DNA from 2 places in the Streptomyces herbicida genome. Region 1 is predicted to be linked to the other one. Evidence: riboswitches for the same ligand, from Rfam matches in the RefSeq annotation. Region 1 holds a riboswitch; the other holds the start of a gene.

What was found. Region 1 has a riboswitch for glycine ahead of gcvP (aminomethyl-transferring glycine dehydrogenase). Riboswitches for the same ligand answer to the same signal wherever they lie in the genome.
Region 2: it holds a riboswitch for glycine, as region 1 does, so the genes downstream of both, gcvT (glycine cleavage system aminomethyltransferase GcvT) here and gcvP (aminomethyl-transferring glycine dehydrogenase) in region 1, are expected to answer to the same signal.

What each region holds. Positions count from the first base shown of each region.
Region 1 is NZ_JAUYWJ010000051.1:13,801-22,116, reverse strand. It holds gene Q8A52_RS47920 (bifunctional nuclease family protein) at 1-118, shown strand, start outside; gene Q8A52_RS47915 (MerR family transcriptional regulator) at 379-1,062, shown strand; gene Q8A52_RS47910 (DNA polymerase IV) at 1,144-2,619, shown strand; gene Q8A52_RS47905 (PRC-barrel domain-containing protein) at 2,788-3,159, opposite strand; glycine riboswitch at 3,274-3,369, shown strand; gene gcvP (aminomethyl-transferring glycine dehydrogenase) at 3,546-6,431, shown strand; gene Q8A52_RS47895 (TOBE domain-containing protein) at 6,491-6,910, opposite strand; gene Q8A52_RS47890 (ABC transporter ATP-binding protein) at 6,939-8,030, opposite strand; gene Q8A52_RS47885 (ABC transporter permease) at 8,197-8,316, opposite strand, start outside.
Region 2 is NZ_JAUYWJ010000028.1:85,022-93,337, forward strand. It holds gene Q8A52_RS41105 (enhanced serine sensitivity protein SseB C-terminal domain-containing protein) at 353-1,132, opposite strand; gene Q8A52_RS41110 (enhanced serine sensitivity protein SseB) at 1,272-2,063, opposite strand; gene Q8A52_RS41115 (AAA family ATPase) at 2,130-2,798, opposite strand; glycine riboswitch at 2,975-3,071, shown strand; glycine riboswitch at 3,072-3,188, shown strand; gene gcvT (glycine cleavage system aminomethyltransferase GcvT) at 3,227-4,345, shown strand; gene gcvH (glycine cleavage system protein GcvH) at 4,468-4,845, shown strand; gene glyA (serine hydroxymethyltransferase) at 4,860-6,122, shown strand; gene Q8A52_RS41135 (L-serine ammonia-lyase) at 6,223-7,590, shown strand; gene Q8A52_RS41140 (phosphatidylinositol-specific phospholipase C domain-containing protein) at 7,755-8,316, shown strand, end outside.

The sequences.
Region 1 (8,316 bases):
CACGGTGCTCGACGACGCAGGCATCGCGATTCCGGACGAGCAGGAGGACGAGGTCGAGAAGTTCCGCGAGTTCCTCGACCAGATCTCGCCCGAGGACTTCGGCACCAGCAGCCAGTGAGGCGGGCGGCCGATCCGGCGGACGCGGTCCGTGACGGGTCGGTCGGCGCCCTGTTACGGGCGGGATGTCGGCAAATGCCACCGGCCATTGAGAGCGTCCTACGGCTCCCCGCGAGAGCATTCGGCTAGCCTTTCCCCGCGGTGGGGCACGGGAAACCACTCCTAGGGTGATTATCACTCGGCGTGCCGAGTGTGGCGATCGTTGACGCACCCCTGGTGACTGCCTACCGTCGAGAAGGCAGGTCAAGGACGGAGGTCGGCGTGAGAAGCAGCGGCGACGGTACGGCTGGGGGTGCCCCCGGACGCGGTTTCGGGGAGAGCGGTCCGTACCCTCCCCCAAGCTCTCAGCTGCGTTCCAGCAGGGGGTACGCCCATCCCAACGGCGCGGTCGGCCACGCCCCCCAGCGGCCCACGGCCGTGCCGAACAGCGGAGGGGCGGCGCCCATGGCGTCCGAGCAGATCGGCTACCGCGGTCCGACGGCCTGCGCGGCCGCCGGCATCACCTACCGACAGCTCGACTACTGGGCCCGCACGGGCCTGGTCGAGCCGAGCGTGCGGCCCGCGTACGGGTCGGGCACGCAGCGTCTGTACAGCTTCCGGGACGTCGTCGTCCTGAAGATCGTCAAGCGGTTCCTGGACACCGGGGTCTCGCTGCAGAACATCCGTACCGCCGTCGTGCACCTCAGGGAACGCGGTTTCCGCGACCTGGAGCGCATGACGCTGATGAGCGACGGCGCCACGGTCTACGAGTGCACCTCGCCGGACGAGGTCCACGCCCTGCTCCAGGGCGGGCAGGGCATCTTCGGAATCGCGGTGGGCGTGGTGTGGCGGGACGTGGAAAGCGCGCTCTCCCAGCTGCACGGTGAGCGCATCGACACGGGCGAGACCCTCGTCGGGCACAACCCCGCGGACGAGCTCGCGCGGCGCCGCAACCGGGCCGTCTGAGGCGCGGTCCCCGGGCGCGGCCGAGCCGCGCCCCTGTCCCGTTGTGGGGCATTGTCAGTGGTGTGGTGCAGCATCGGAGTTGTGAGAAACGCGCCCACGATCCTGCATCTCGACATGGATGCCTTCTTCGCCTCGGTGGAGCAGGCATCCAAGCCGAGCCTGCGCGGGAAGGCCGTCGTCGTGGGCGGGCTCGGACCTCGCGGAGTGGTCGCCACGGCGTCGTACGAGGCGCGGGTCTTCGGGGTCCACTCGGCGATGCCCATGGCCCAGGCGCGCCGGCTGGCTCCGAACGCCGCGTATCTCGTGCCGCGCTTCAGCCTGTACCGGACGGTCAGCGAGCAGGTGATGGGGTTGCTGAGGGAGCTGTCCCCCCTGGTGGAGCCGCTGAGCCTGGACGAGGCGTTCGTCGACCTGGAGGCCGGGGGAGCGGCCTGGGACGAGCAGTCCGCGCGGCTCACCGGGGCCAAGCTGCGCGCGGACATACGGGCCGGCACGGGGCTCACCGGGTCGGTGGGGCTCGCGGCATCCAAGATGCTCGCCAAGATCGCCTCCGAGCAGGCCAAGCCGGACGGGCTGGTGCTGATCGAGCCGGGCACCGAGCGGGCGCTGCTGGGACCCATGTCGGTGCGGACGCTGCCGGGGGTCGGCCCGGCGACGGGCGACCATCTGCGGAGAGCCGGGATCACCACGGTCGACGAGATCGCCGAGGCGGGCGAGGACGAGCTCGTACGACTGCTGGGCAAGGCCCATGGGCACGGGCTGTACGCCATGGCGCTGGCGCACGACGAGCGGCCCGTGGTGGCCGAGCGGGAGACCAAGTCGGTCTCGGTCGAGGACACGTACGACGTGGACATCCACGACCGGGTCAGAGTGGGGCTCGAGGTGCAGCGGCTGGCCGACCGGTGCGTGCGGCGGCTGCGCGGGGCCGGGCTGTCGGGGCGGACCATCGTGCTGAAGGTGCGGCGGTACGACTTCTCCACGCTCACCCGGTCCGAGACGCTCCGTGGGCCCACGGACGATCCGGCGGTGGTGCGGGAGGCCGCCGCGCGGCTCCTCGACTCGGTGGACACGACGGGCGGTGTACGGCTGCTTGGCGTGGGCGTCTCCGGGCTCGCCGACTACACACAGGAGGACCTCTTCGCGCAGGCGGCGGGCGAGCGGGCCGACGCGGCGCCGGAGGAGAGCGTGGCCGAGCCCGCGCCGGACATTCAGGCTCCCGCCGAGCGGCACTGGTCGCCCGGTCATGATGTACGCCACATCGAGTACGGACACGGCTGGGTGCAGGGCAGCGGCCTGGGGCGGGTCACCGTGCGCTTCGAAACGCCGGACTCGGAGCCCGGGCGGGTGCGGACGTTCCGGGTCGACGACGTGGACCTGGAGCCGGCGGACCCGTTGCCGTTGGTCCAAGAAGTGGGGGAGGGAGCCGCCGAGGGCAGTTCTGGGCGACCCCGGGTCGGTGAGGGCGGGGGCGACGAGGCCGAGGGCATATCAGGGGCGGCTCGGGGCGAGCCGGAGCGGAGCACGGGGGAGCCTCGGGCCGCGCCGACGCCGCTGTGAGGCGACCGCGGGACAGCCGAGGGGGCGATGGGCGCCGGAGACCCGGAACGGGCGCGAGCAGCCGGAAGACCGCGCAGGGGAACTGGCCTGCGCAGCCGTCGCCCCCAGAGGCTGCCCCGGCCCGCCCGCCCTCCCTACCGCTTCCTCGGACACCCCACTCGTTCGGCCTCAGGTCTCGTCCGTGCCCGCCAGGTTGCCGAAGTCGTGGTCGGGGAGTCGGGGCGGTGGGGCCACGTCCAGGCCGTAGTGGTGGTAGAGCTGCAACTCCTGCTCCGGAGAGAGATGGCGGCCCACACCGAAGTCGGGCGCGTCCTTGATCAGGGCTCGGTCGAACGGGACGTGGAGGGTGCCCTCGACCAGTTCGCTGGGCTCCAGAGGGACGAAGGCGTCGCGTGAGAACAGGCCGGTCCGTATGGCCGCCCACTCCGGCACGCCGGTCGCGTCGTCGAGATACACCTCGTCGATCGTGCCGATCTTGGTGCCGTTGCGGTCGAACGCCTTGCGGCCGATCAGGTTGCGCGGATCGATGTCGGTCTGCACGGGCCCTCCACTTGGTCGCAACTCATCCGTAAGCACTACAAAAGAGCACAATCAGGGAGGCGGCCACTCGAAGGCCCGGGCGTTGACCTCGCTGGTAGTCTTGCAAACGGCTGCTGACCCCGTGCGGGAGAGTCCTCCGGACATCATCGGAGGCGCCGAAGGAGCAAATCCTCCCCGGAATCTCTCAGGCTCACGTACCGCACGGACGAGGTCACTCTGGAAAGCAGGGCGGGTGTCGACGGCTTCCGCTCTCACCGACGGTGAAAGCCGGTGCCCTTCGGGCCACCCGGTGAAGCTCTCAGGTTGAGATGACAGAGGGGGAGGCCGTCGGGGTACCCGTGCCGGGGTGCCCCTCGAAGGTCGCGTCAGACCAGGAGGCCTCCGCAATGACCGCCCATCGCATTCCGCTCACCGAGCTCGAACAGGGCATCCCCTTCGAACAGCGCCACATCGGGCCCGACCAGGAGGCGCGGGCCAAGATGCTCGCGCACGTCGGTTACGGCTCGCTCGACGAGCTCACCGCAGCCGCGGTGCCGGATGTGATCAAGAACGCCGACGCGCTCGATCTGCCGGGTGCCCGTACCGAGCCCGAGGTGATCGCCGAGCTCCGCTCGCTCGCCGACCGCAACCAGGTGCTCGGCTCGATGATCGGGCTCGGGTACTACGGGACCTTCACCCCGCCCGTCATCCTGCGCAACGTCATGGAGAACCCCGCCTGGTACACGGCGTACACGCCCTACCAGCCGGAGATCTCCCAGGGCCGCCTCGAGGCCCTGCTGAACTTCCAGACCATGGTCGCCGACCTCACCGGCCTGCCGACCTCCGGCGCCTCCCTCCTCGACGAGGGCACGGCCGCCGCCGAGGCGATGTCGCTGTCCCGGCGCATGGGCAAGAACAAGAAGGGCCTGTTCCTGGTCGACGCGGACGCGCTGCCGCAGACCATCGCCGTGATCGAGACCCGCGCCGAGCCGACCGGCGTCGAGGTCGTGGTCGCCGACCTCAGCGACGGCATCCCGGCCGAGATCGCCGAGCGCGAGATCAACGGCGTGCTCATCCAGTACCCGGGCGCCTCCGGTGCCGTACGGGACATCAAGCCGGTCATCGACCAGGCGCACGAGCTCGGCGCGCTCGTCACCGTCGCCGCCGACCTGCTCGCCCTGACCCTGCTGGTCTCGCCGGGCGAGCTCGGCGCGGACATCGCGGTCGGCACGACCCAGCGCTTCGGTGTGCCGATGGGCTTCGGCGGACCGCACGCGGGCTACATGGCCGTGCACGAGAAGTTCGCGCGCAGCCTGCCCGGGCGCCTCGTCGGCGTCTCCGTCGACGCCGACGGCAACAAGGCCTACCGGCTCGCCCTGCAGACCCGTGAGCAGCACATCCGCCGCGAGAAGGCGACCAGTAACATCTGCACCGCGCAGGTGCTGCTGGCGGTGATGGCGGGCATGTACGCCGTCCACCACGGGCCGGAGGGCCTCAAGGCCATCGCGCGCCGCACCCACCGTTACGCCACGATCCTCGCCGAGGGCCTCGAGGCCGGCGGGGTCGAGGTAGTCCACGGCGCCTACTTCGACACGCTGACCGTCAAGGTCACCGGCCGCGCCGACGAGATCGTCGCCGCCGCCCGTGACAACGGCGTCAACCTGCACCGGGCCGACGCCGACCACGTCTCCATCGCCTGCGACGAGACCACCAACCGGGCCCAGCTGGCCGCCGTGTGGTCGGCGTTCGGCGTCGAGGGCGACATCGAGGCGTTGGACGCGGCGACGGCGGAGGCCCTGCCGGACGCGCTGCTGCGCTCCGACGTCTACCTCACCCACCCGGTCTTCCACGAGCACCGCTCCGAGACCGCGATGCTGCGCTACCTGCGCAAGCTGGCCGACCGCGACTATGCGCTCGACCGCGGCATGATCCCGCTCGGCTCCTGCACCATGAAGCTGAACGCGACCACCGAGATGGAGCCGGTCACCTGGCCCGAGTTCGGCCAGCTGCACCCCTTCGCGCCCGCCGAGCAGGCCGAGGGGTACCTCACGCTCATCAGTGAGTTGGAGGACCGCCTCGCCGAGGTCACCGGCTACGACAAGGTCTCCCTGCAGCCCAACGCGGGCTCCCAGGGCGAGCTGGCCGGTCTGCTGGCCGTCCGGGGCTACCACCGCGCCAACGGCGACGAGCAGCGCACCATCTGTCTGATCCCGTCCTCCGCGCACGGCACCAACGCCGCGAGCGCCGTGATGGCCGGGATGAAGGTCGTCGTCGTGAAGACCGCCGAGGACGGCGAGATCGACGTCGAGGACCTGCGGGCCAAGATCGAGCAGCACCGCGACGAGCTCGCCGTGCTCATGATCACGTACCCGTCCACGCACGGTGTGTTCGAGGAGCACGTCGCCGACATCTGCGCCCAGGTGCACGAGGCGGGCGGCCAGGTCTACGTCGACGGCGCCAACCTCAACGCCCTGGTCGGCCTCGCCAAGCCCGGCCACTTCGGCGGTGACGTCTCCCACCTCAACCTGCACAAGACCTTCTGCATCCCGCACGGCGGCGGTGGTCCCGGCGTCGGCCCCGTGGGCGTACGGTCGCACCTGGCGCCGTACCTGCCGAACCACCCGATGCAGCCCGCGGCAGGCCCGGAGACGGGCGTCGGGCCGATCTCGGCGGCCCCGTGGGGTTCCGCCGGCATCCTGCCGATCTCGTGGGCGTACGTCCGGCTCATGGGCGGCGAGGGGCTCAAGCGGGCCACGCAGGTGGCCGTGCTGAGCGCCAACTACGTCGCCAAGCGTCTGGAGCCGCACTACCCGGTGCTCTACACCGGCCCCGGCGGCCTGGTCGCGCACGAGTGCATCATCGACCTGCGCCCGCTGACCAAGGCGACCGGCGTGAGCGTCGACGACGTGGCCAAGCGCCTGATCGACTACGGCTTCCACGCGCCGACGATGTCGTTCCCGGTGGCCGGCACGCTGATGATCGAGCCGACCGAGTCCGAGGACCTGGCCGAGCTCGACCGGTTCTGCGACGCGATGATCGAGATCCGCGCGGAGATCGAGAAGGTCGGCTCGGGCGAGTGGCCGGCCGAGGACAACCCGCTGAGCAACGCGCCGCACACGGCGGCCGCGCTCGGCGGGGAGTGGGCGCACGCCTACAGCCGCGAGGAGGCCGTCTTCCCGGCCGGCGTCTCGGCCGCCGACAAGTACTGGCCGCCGGTGCGCCGTATCGACCAGGCCTTCGGTGACCGGAACCTGGTCTGCTCGTGCCCGCCGATGGACGCGTACGAGGGCTGACCGGCCCAAGTGCATGCGTGAGGGCTCCCATCCCGGCCGGGGTGGGAGCCCCTCGTGTGTCACGCGGTGGCGAGGGACACCTCGGTCGCCTTGATCAGCGCGACGACCGGGGACCCGGCCGTCAGGGCGAGGTCGGCGACGGCGTCCCTGGTGACCGCGGCGGTCAGCGCGCCGCCGTCGAAGGCCAGCTTGACCGAGGCCATCGCGCTGCCGGTGGCGATGTCGGTTACCGTGCCCGGGAGCTGGTTGCGGATCGACAGGCCATCGACCGGGCCGGTGGCGAGGGCGACCTCCGTCGACTTCACCAGGGCCCGTACGGCGGAGCCCGGAGCGAGGCCGAGTTCGTGCACGGCCTCCAGGGTGATCGCCGCGGTGAGGGCCTGACCGCCGGCGAGACGGATCCCCACGGTGGCCATCACCTCGCCGGGGGTGATGGCGGTGACGGTGCCGGGGAGTTGATTGCGGATGCTCAGCGTCATGAGCACCCACCGTAGGGCTCCGGGCGCCCTATGCCGGGTATGCGTGGGTCTGCGTCGCCTTGACCGTCGCCCAGACCGGTGCGCCCGGGTGCAGGTCGAGTTCGGCCGCGGCGACCGTGGTGAGGTCGGCGGCGAGGGGGAGGTCGCCGGTGAGGTCGGCACGGATCTGGTCGCCGTGGGTCTCCAGGCCGGCGACCTCGCACCGCCAGAGGTTGCGGGCGCTGGATCCGGTGGGGCGGTCCCGGTAGAGGGTGACGGCGCCCGGCGGGAACGCCACGAAGACCGATCCGGTGATGTCTTCCGTGGTCGTGATGGCGGGACCGGCGTCCAGGCGCACCGTGTGGCCGTCGGCGGTGCCCTTGTAGAGGTTCAGACCGACCAGCTGCGCGATGTAGTCCGTGCGCGGACGGCGGGCGATGTCGGCGGGGGATCCCTCCTGGACCACGCGGCCGTGCTCGATCACGACCAGCCGGTCGGCGAGCACCATCGCGTCCAGCGGATCGTGGGTCACCAGGACGGCGACGGCCTCGAAGTCGGCCAGGTGGCGGCGGAGTTGGGCGCGCACCTCGAGGCGAGTGCGGGCGTCGAGGGCGGCGAGCGGCTCGTCCAGGAGCAGGAGGCGGGGGTGGGTGGCCAGGGCGCGGGCCAGGGCGACGCGCTGCGCCTGGCCGCCGGAGAGCCGGCGGGGCTTGGCACCGGCGTGCTCGGCCAGGCCCATGCGCTTCAGCCAGGCGGCGGCCTGCGCCCGGGCCTCGGCCTTGGTCGCGCCCTGGCAGCGCGGGCCGAAGGCGACGTTGTCCAGGGCGGACAGATGCGGGAAGAGCAGATAGTCCTGGAAGACGACGCCGACCGGACGGGACTCCGGCGGAACACGGTCCAGCGAGGTGCCGTCCAGCCGCAGATGCCCGGCCGTGAGCCGTACGAGACCGGCGAGCGCCCGCAGGGCCGTGGTCTTGCCGGCGCCGTTCGGGCCGAGCAGCGCGACCACGTCGCCCGGGGCGGCGGCCAGCGCCACGTCGAGCTGGAAGGAACCCTGGTCGACGACGAGCCGTGCGTCGAGCCCGGCACCGCGGATGCCTTCGGCGACGAGGCCGGCGGTGGTGTCGTCGATGTCGGTCATGGGGCGCACATCCAGGAGTCGAGCGGGCTGTCGGCCGCCTGTCGGGCGCGGTGCGGCGCGGGAACGGGGGCATTCGTACCGGTGCCGGGGCCGGCGGGGGCCGCACCGGTGGCGACCGCGGCCGTGGTGGTGCGTTCGCACACGATCGTACGGCGACCTGTGTTGTTCACGACGTCGTCAGCCAGCGGTCGCGCAGTCCCGCCAGGACCGCGATCGACACGGTCAGCAGGACCAGGCTGAGGGCGATCGCCGCCTCGGGGTCGTTCTGCAGGGCGAGGTAGACGGC
Region 2 (8,316 bases), on a different contig from region 1:
GCGCAACCGTGATGCAGGCTGTGGTTACCCGTTATGCGGACGGGGAGTTACGGGGATCGAACGCCGACAAGTAGCGTTCTTCCATCGCAAAACATCCCAACTCGCACCATCCCGCGCCATCCAACGCCATCCGGCGCCATCCACCCGGCTGTGACGGCAATCACACAAGAGGGTCGAGGTGTCACCCTTGTGTCGCTTAAGGAACTACCGTGTGTTCCACGCCGTGACCGCGAAGCTCTTCTACTCCACGTGCGTCTCGAAGCACGCGTGCACGCCGAAGCCGTGACCGGGTGACAGCTACCGAGTGACATGACTGTGCCCGTCTCTCGACCGAGAGGCGGGCACAGTGCTGTCAGTGGACGCCGGGTGCGGGCGGGTAACCGTAATTGGCGGCCGGGGCCGGGTGCTGGGCCTGCAGTTGGTGCTGGGGCACGGCCGCGTGCGCCTCGCGGTCGTAGAACGGGCGGGCGCCGGCCCGCATCCACATCACGACCGGGTCGTACTCGTCCGTCATCGCCACCGTCGACACCGGCAGCCCGTCCGGGACCGCGCCGATGGACTGCTGCATCATCGCGCGCACCGAGTCGACCGCCGGCGGGGAGGTGTCGTACACGTCCAGGCCGATGGCCAGGTACGGCGCCCCCAGCGCCGGCTGCACCCAGGCCCGGCGCAGCGAGCGGACCGCCGGGGTGCGGTGGGCGTTCTGCGCCAGCAGGGCGTAGAACTGCGGGATCTCGATGGCCGGTTCGGACAGGTGCAGCGGACCGGCGGGCTGGCGGTCCAGTCCGGTGGCGATACGGCGCAGGTCGAGCCAGGGGATGCCCACGCCGCCGCCGGGCGCATGCGGGTTCAGCCAGAGGCCGTACTGGTCGGGGTAGAGGGTGCGGGCCACGTCGAGGCCGTCGACGACCTCGTACGACCGGTTCCAGCCGCTGGCCGACAGCTCCTGGGCGGAGGTGACGCAGGGGGCGTAGCCGTACCCGTCGACCTCCATGTTTCCGTACTGGGCGTCCGGGGAGCCGGCCTGGCCGTGCCACAGGAGCATCCAGACCTGGCCGGAGGACGGCGTCGCGAGTGCGCGCAACAGCGCCTCGTAGGCGTCGTAACGCCCGGGCGTGACTTGCCGCAGCATGTGCTCGACCTGTCCGGTCGCGGTGCCGCTGCCGCTCGCGCTCACCTGGTTTACCGCCCCTTCGAGAAGTTGCCCCGCGTATGGAAACAGCTTAAGCGCCCGATGGCCCGGGACCCGGTGCGCGTGGGCGAAGCGCGCTTCAGTGGCCGTACTGGTAGAAGGGCCTGACGTTTTCCCTCATCCAGTGGCCCACCGGGTCCTCCGCCACGTCGAGCAGTACGAGGTTGACCGGCCACGGCACCGGGACCTTCCCCAGGGCCTTGCCCAGTGCTTCCAGCGGGAGTGCGCGCAGGTCGCCCTCCCACTGGGACAGTTCGACGCCCACGAACATCACCGGGTCCGCGGTCTCGATCACGGCGAGGCAGCGGCGGGCCGTGGCGACCACGCCCGTCTCGGCGAACTCCGCCGAGGCCGCGGCGAGGAAGTCGACCGGGTCGTCCTGCCAGTCGGGTTCGTAGAGGCGGACGCGACCGCCGGTCGAAGGGCCGTCGAGCTCGGTGCGCCCCGCCCGGCACAGCTCGGCGACCGCGTCCGGCGGGAGCGGGACGCCGACCACGCCGTCCGGGTTGACCGCAAGGCCGACCTGCGGGGGCAGACCGCGGGCGAACTCCACGGCGGGGGCGATGGTGTACGACATGTGGGAGCCGACGACCTGGCGGAACTGCTCCTCCGAGCTGAACACCGGGACGTACACCTGGCCGTGGATCTCCATCGTGGGCAGATCGAGGGGACCGCTGTGCGGGCCGCCGCCGCTGGGCAGCGGGATCCACACGAAACTGCGGCTCAGGACCTCGACGATCCGGGCGCCGGCCGACGGCACGCCGAGGGACGCCGACAGCACCTCCTCCAGCTCGTTGCCGGGCCATCCGCCGTGCGGATGGGGGTGTGCCTGTGCCGGGAAGTCCGTGGGGAAGTCCGCCGGGAAGTCCATCTGCCTACCGCCTGCTGGGAACCACTGGTATGGCTGGAAAGGCTAGCGGGTACCGGTACCCCGGCTTCACCCCGCGAAGCCGATCCGGTGCAGGACGTCCGCCGCGGCCCGGTCCAGCAGCACCGCCGAGCCGCAGCCCGCGGGCAGCTCGCCCCGCTCCACCGCGCGCAGGAGGCGGGCGGCTGCCGTGCGGTGGCGCAGGAAGGCGTAGCGGGAGACGCCGCGGCCGCGCTCGCGCTGGCCCTCCAGCGCGGTGTCCGGGGTGACGTCGAGCAGCAGCAGGTGCAGGGTGCCTCCGCGGCGGCGGGCCTCGCGGGCCAGCCAGTCGCGCACCCAGGTCTGGGTGCCGCAGTCGTGCACGACGACCCCCTCGCCGGAGCGCAGGGCGCGGCGCAGCCCGGCGTAATGGGCGAGGCGGACCAGGGGGCGGTAGAGCGCGTACGGCAGGAGGCGGGGCATACGGGCGTCCCAGCGGTCACGGGTGTCCTGGGAGTCGATGCGCGCGCCCCGGACCGCACGCTGCATCAGGGTGGACTTGCCGCTGCCCGGCAGGCCGGTGATGACGACCAGGTCGCGGGGCCCGAAGAGCAGGCCGTGCGGGCTGTGGCCGACGCGCTCGCGCAGATCGCGGACGACCGGTGCCGGGCGCTCGTCGCAGCGCCCGCGGGCCGGGGCGGCCGGCCGCTTCGGCAGTGCCATGCCCGTGGTCGTGGCGTACGCCGTGGTCCTGTTCACCGTGATCGTCCTCCCCTTGGGCTCGGAAATCCCCTGCCCGTCGAGCGTAAAGAGAAGGTAATGCCCGGTGCCTCGCGTTTTCATGCGCGTACTGCCACAGCCCGGTTACAGAAGCCGACCTGCCGTGCGCGGGCGAGGCGTGCAATGATGTGGCCGCCAACTGCATACCGGCCGTTTGAATCCGCGCGGGAGAGTCCTCGGCAGCACTGCCGGGGCGCCGAAGGAGCAAGTCCCTCCCTTGAATCTCTCAGGCCCCGTTACCGCGCGGGCGAGGCACATCTGAAAAGCGGGCCGCCGTGACGGCGGCTCCACCCAAGGTGCAAGCCGTGTCCGTCCCTGATAGGGGTGGTCATGGCGAACCTCTCAGGTTCCGATGACAGATGGGGAGGAACGACCTCGCCTGTCATGCCTTGGGAGACAACCGACCGATGAGCAGTACCGAACTCCGTCATACCGCGCTCGATGCGCTGCATCGTTCGCTCGGTGCGACCATGACCGACTTCGCCGGCTGGGACATGCCGCTGCGCTACGGCTCCGAGCGCGACGAGCACATCGCCGTGCGTACGAAGGCCGGACTCTTCGACCTCTCGCACATGGGCGAGATCACCGTGACCGGCGCGGAGGCGGCGAAGTTCCTGAACTTCGCGCTCGTCGGCAACATCGCCTCCGTCGGGGTGGGCCGCGCCCGCTACACGATGATCTGCCAGGCCGACGGCGGCATCCTGGACGACCTGATCGTCTACCGGCTGGCCGAGACCGAGTACATGGTCGTGGCCAACGCCTCCAACGCCCAGGTGGTCCTCGACGCGCTGGCGGAACGTTCGTCCGGCTTCGACGCCGAGGTCCGCGACGACCGCGACGCCTACGCCCTGATCGCCGTCCAGGGCCCCGAGTCCCCCGGCATCCTGAAGTCCCTCACCGATGCCGACCTGGACGGCCTGAAGTACTACGCGGGCCTGCCCGGCACCGTCGCCGGCGTCCCCGCGCTGATCGCCCGCACCGGCTACACCGGCGAGGACGGCTTCGAGCTGTTCGTGAAGCCGGAGCACGCCGTGGAACTGTGGCAGGCGCTGACCAAGGCCGGCGAGGGCGTCGGCCTGGTCCCCTGCGGCCTGTCCTGCCGCGACACGCTGCGCCTGGAGGCGGGCATGCCGCTGTACGGGCACGAGCTGACGACCTCCCTGACGCCCTTCGACGCCGGCCTCGGCCGGGTGGTGAAGTTCGACAAGGAGGGTGACTTCGTGGGGCGCGAGGCGCTGACCGAGGCCGCGGCCCGCGCCGAGCAGAACCCGCCGCGCGTCCTGGTCGGCCTGGTCGCCGAGGGGCGTCGGGTCCCCCGCGCGGGGTACGCGGTCGTCGTCGGCGGCGCGGTGATCGGCGAGGTCACCTCGGGTGCCCCCTCCCCCACGCTGGGCAAGCCCGTCGCCATCGCCTACGTCGACGCGGCGCACTCCGCGCCCGGTACGGCGGGTGTCGGCGTGGACATCCGCGGCAGCCACGAACCGTACGAGGTCGTGGCCCTGCCCTTCTACAAGCGCCAGAAGTAAAGACCGATCAGCCAGGCCCTGCGCCCGCCCGCTGTGATGCCGGGCACATCACCCCTGCTCACCTGCGGTTTCAGTACTCCCCCAGTCATCAGCACATTCCCGCGTACAGGAGAATTCAGGCCATGAGCAACCCCCAGCAGCTGCGCTACAGCAAGGAGCACGAGTGGCTGTCGGTCGCCGAGGACGGCGTCTCGACGGTCGGTATCACCGAGTTCGCGGCCAACGCGCTCGGCGATGTCGTCTACGCCCAGCTCCCCGAGGTCGGCTCCACGGTGACCGCGGGCGAGTCCTGCGGCGAGCTGGAGTCCACGAAGTCGGTCTCCGACCTGTACTCGCCGGTCACGGGTGAGATCACCGAGATCAACGAGGACGTCGTCAACGACCCCTCCCTGGTGAACTCGGCCCCCTTCGAGGGCGGCTGGCTGTTCAAGGTACGCGTCACGGACGAGCCGGCCGACCTGCTCTCCGCCGACGAGTACGCCGCCCACACCGCCGGCTGAGGAGTCGTAGACGTATGTCCGTCCTGAACACGCCCCTGCACGAGCTCGACCCGGACGTGGCCGCCGCGGTCGACGCCGAGCTGCTCCGCCAGCAGTCCACCCTCGAGATGATCGCCTCGGAGAACTTCGCTCCGGCCGCGGTCATGGAGGCCCAGGGTTCGGTCCTCACCAACAAGTACGCCGAGGGCTACCCGGGCCGCCGCTACTACGGCGGCTGCGAGCACGTCGACGTCGCCGAGCAGATCGCCATCGACCGGGTCAAGGAGCTGTTCGGCGCCGAGTACGCCAATGTGCAGCCGCACTCGGGTGCCTCGGCCAACCAGGCCGCGCTCTTCGCGCTGGCCCAGCCCGGCGACACCATTCTCGGTCTGGACCTGGCCCACGGCGGTCACCTGACCCACGGCATGCGGCTGAACTTCTCCGGCAAGCAGTTCAACGTGGTCGCCTACCACGTGGACGAGGCCGGCCTGGTCGACATGGCCGAGGTCGAGCGGCTCGCCAAGGAGCACCGCCCGAAGGTGATCATCGCCGGCTGGTCGGCGTACCCGCGGCAGCTGGACTTCGCCGGGTTCCGCCGGATCGCCGACGAGGTCGAGGCGTATCTGTGGGTCGACATGGCGCACTTCGCCGGTCTGGTCGCGGCGGGTCTGCACCCGAACCCGGTCGAGTACGCCGATGTCGTCACCTCCACCACCCACAAGACGCTGGGCGGCCCTCGCGGCGGCATCATCCTCGCCAAGAAGGACTTCGCGAAGAAGCTGAACTCCTCCGTCTTCCCGGGCTTCCAGGGCGGTCCCCTGGAGCACGTGATCGCGGCCAAGGCGGTCTCCTTCAAGGTCGCCGCCTCGGAGGACTTCAAGGAGCGCCAGCGCCGTACGGTCGAGGGCGCGCAGCTCCTGGCCGAGCGGCTCACCGCGGCCGACGCCCGCGAAGCCGGGGTCAACGTCCTGACCGGCGGCACCGATGTGCACCTGATCCTGGTCGACCTGCGCGAGTCCGCGCTGGACGGCCAGCAGGCCGAGGACCGCCTCCACGAGGTCGGCATCACGGTCAACCGGAACGCGGTCCCGAACGACCCGCGTCCGCCGATGGTGACCTCCGGCCTGCGGATCGGTACGCCGGCCCTGGCGACCCGCGGCTTCACGGCCGAGGACTTCGCCGAGGTCGCGGATGTGATCGCGCAGGCGCTGAAGCCGTCCTACGACGCCGAGGCCCTGAAGGCCCGGGTCAAGGCCCTGGCCGACAAGCACCCGCTGTACCCGGGGCTCTCCAAGTAGTTCACCCCGGCGCAGGCACCGCGCACACTGGAGGCGCACGTTTCTTCCGTGGGCGCGGTGCCCCACCCCTTCGCACCACCCCCCGTACTGAGGAGTCACCGTGGCCATCTCGGTCTTCGACCTGTTCTCGATCGGCATCGGCCCGTCCAGCTCCCACACGGTGGGGCCGATGCGCGCGGCAGGCATGTTCGCCCGCCGGCTGCGCAACGAGGGACTGCTGGAGTCCGTCGCCTCCATACGTTCCGAGCTGTACGGCTCCCTCGGCGCCACGGGCCACGGCCACGGCACGCCCAAGGCGGTGCTGCTGGGCCTGGAGGGCGAGTCTCCGCGGACGGTGGACGTGGAGACGGCGGACGAGCGGGTGGAGGAGATCAAGTCGGGCCGGCGGATCCGTCTCCTCGGCGAGCACGAGATCGCGTTCTCCTTCGACGACGACCTGAAGCTGCACCGCCGCAAGACGCTGCCGTACCACGCGAACGGCATGACCCTGTGGGCGTACGACGCCGAGGGCACGGAGCTGCTCTCGAAGACGTACTACTCGGTGGGCGGCGGCTTCGTCGTCGACGAGGAAGCGGTCGGCGCCGACCGGATCAAGCTGGACGACACGGTTCTGAAGTACCCCTTCCGCACGGGCGACGAGCTGCTGCGCCTGACGAAGGAGACGGGTCTGTCGATCTCCTCGCTGATGCTGGAGAACGAGCGGGCCTGGCGCACCGAGAAGGAGATCCGCGAGGGCCTGCTGGACATCTGGCGCGTGATGCAGGCGTGCGTGTCCCGCGGCATGTCCCGCGAGGGCATCCTGCCGGGCGGGCTGCGGGTCAAGCGCCGGGCGGCCGTCACCGCCCGCCAGCTGCGCGCCGAGGGCGACCCGCTGGCCCACGCGATGGAGTGGATCACGCTCTACGCGATGGCGGTGAACGAGGAGAACGCGGCCGGCGGCCGTGTGGTGACCGCCCCCACGAACGGCGCGGCGGGCATCATCCCCGCGGTCCTGCACTACTACATCAACTTCGTCCCCGGCGCCGACGAGGACGGTGTGGTCCGCTTCCTGCTGGCCGCCGGCGCCATCGGCATGCTCTTCAAGGAGAACGCCTCCATCTCCGGTGCCGAGGTCGGCTGCCAGGGCGAGGTCGGCTCCGCGTGCTCGATGGCCGCGGGCGCCCTCGCCGAGGTCCTCGGAGGCAGCCCCGAGCAGGTCGAGAACGCGGCCGAGATCGGTATGGAGCACAACCTCGGCCTGACCTGTGACCCGGTCGGCGGACTGGTCCAGATCCCGTGCATCGAGCGCAACGGCATGGCCGCGGTGAAGGCGGTCACGGCCGCCCGTATGGCCATGCGCGGCGACGGCTCCCACAAGGTGTCCCTGGACAAGGTCATCAAGACCATGAAGGACACCGGCGCGGACATGTCCGTCAAGTACAAGGAGACGGCCCGCGGCGGACTGGCCGTGAACATCATCGAGTGCTGACCGGCCGGCTCTCCTCTTTTTGATGTTCCTCCCGGGGCTACCGGGCAGTAATCGCATTCCCCTACGCTGCCGCCAACTCGGCGACAACGAAGGGGAGTTGACACGTGCGCTCGGTTGGTGTGGTGAGACGGGCGGCGGCGCTGCTGGGTGCCGCCGCCCTGCTGATGGCGGTTCCGGCGAACGCCCACGCGGCGTCGCCCAAGTTCTCCGAGACGACGGCGATCGGCACGCACAACGCGTACGACAAGGCCAAGTACACGTACTTCGCACAGGCGTTGGACTCCGGCGCCTCGCTGCTCGAACTCGACGTCTACGTCGACAGCCTCACGCACCGCTGGCGGGTCAGTCACAGCAACCCGCTGGGGAACAACAACAACTGCGAGGCCGCGAAGACCCCGGGCGAGCTGTACAGCAAGGCCCGCAACCAGGACTTCGGCTCCTGCCTGGACAACATCGCGGCCTGGAACCAGCTCCACCCGGACCACCCGCCCATCGTGTTCAAGGTCGAGATGAAGGTGGGCTTCAACGGCAAGGCGGGCATGGGCCCGGACGAGTTCGACACGCTGGTGTCGCAGAAGCTGGGCGGCAGCGTCTACAAGCCGTCCGACCTGCTGGGCTCGAGCTACTCCACGCTCGACGCGGCGTCGAGGGCGAACGCCTGGCCCACTCGTGACGCGCTCAGGGGCAAGTTCCTCTTCGAGCTGATCCCGGGCACGGTCGAGCAGG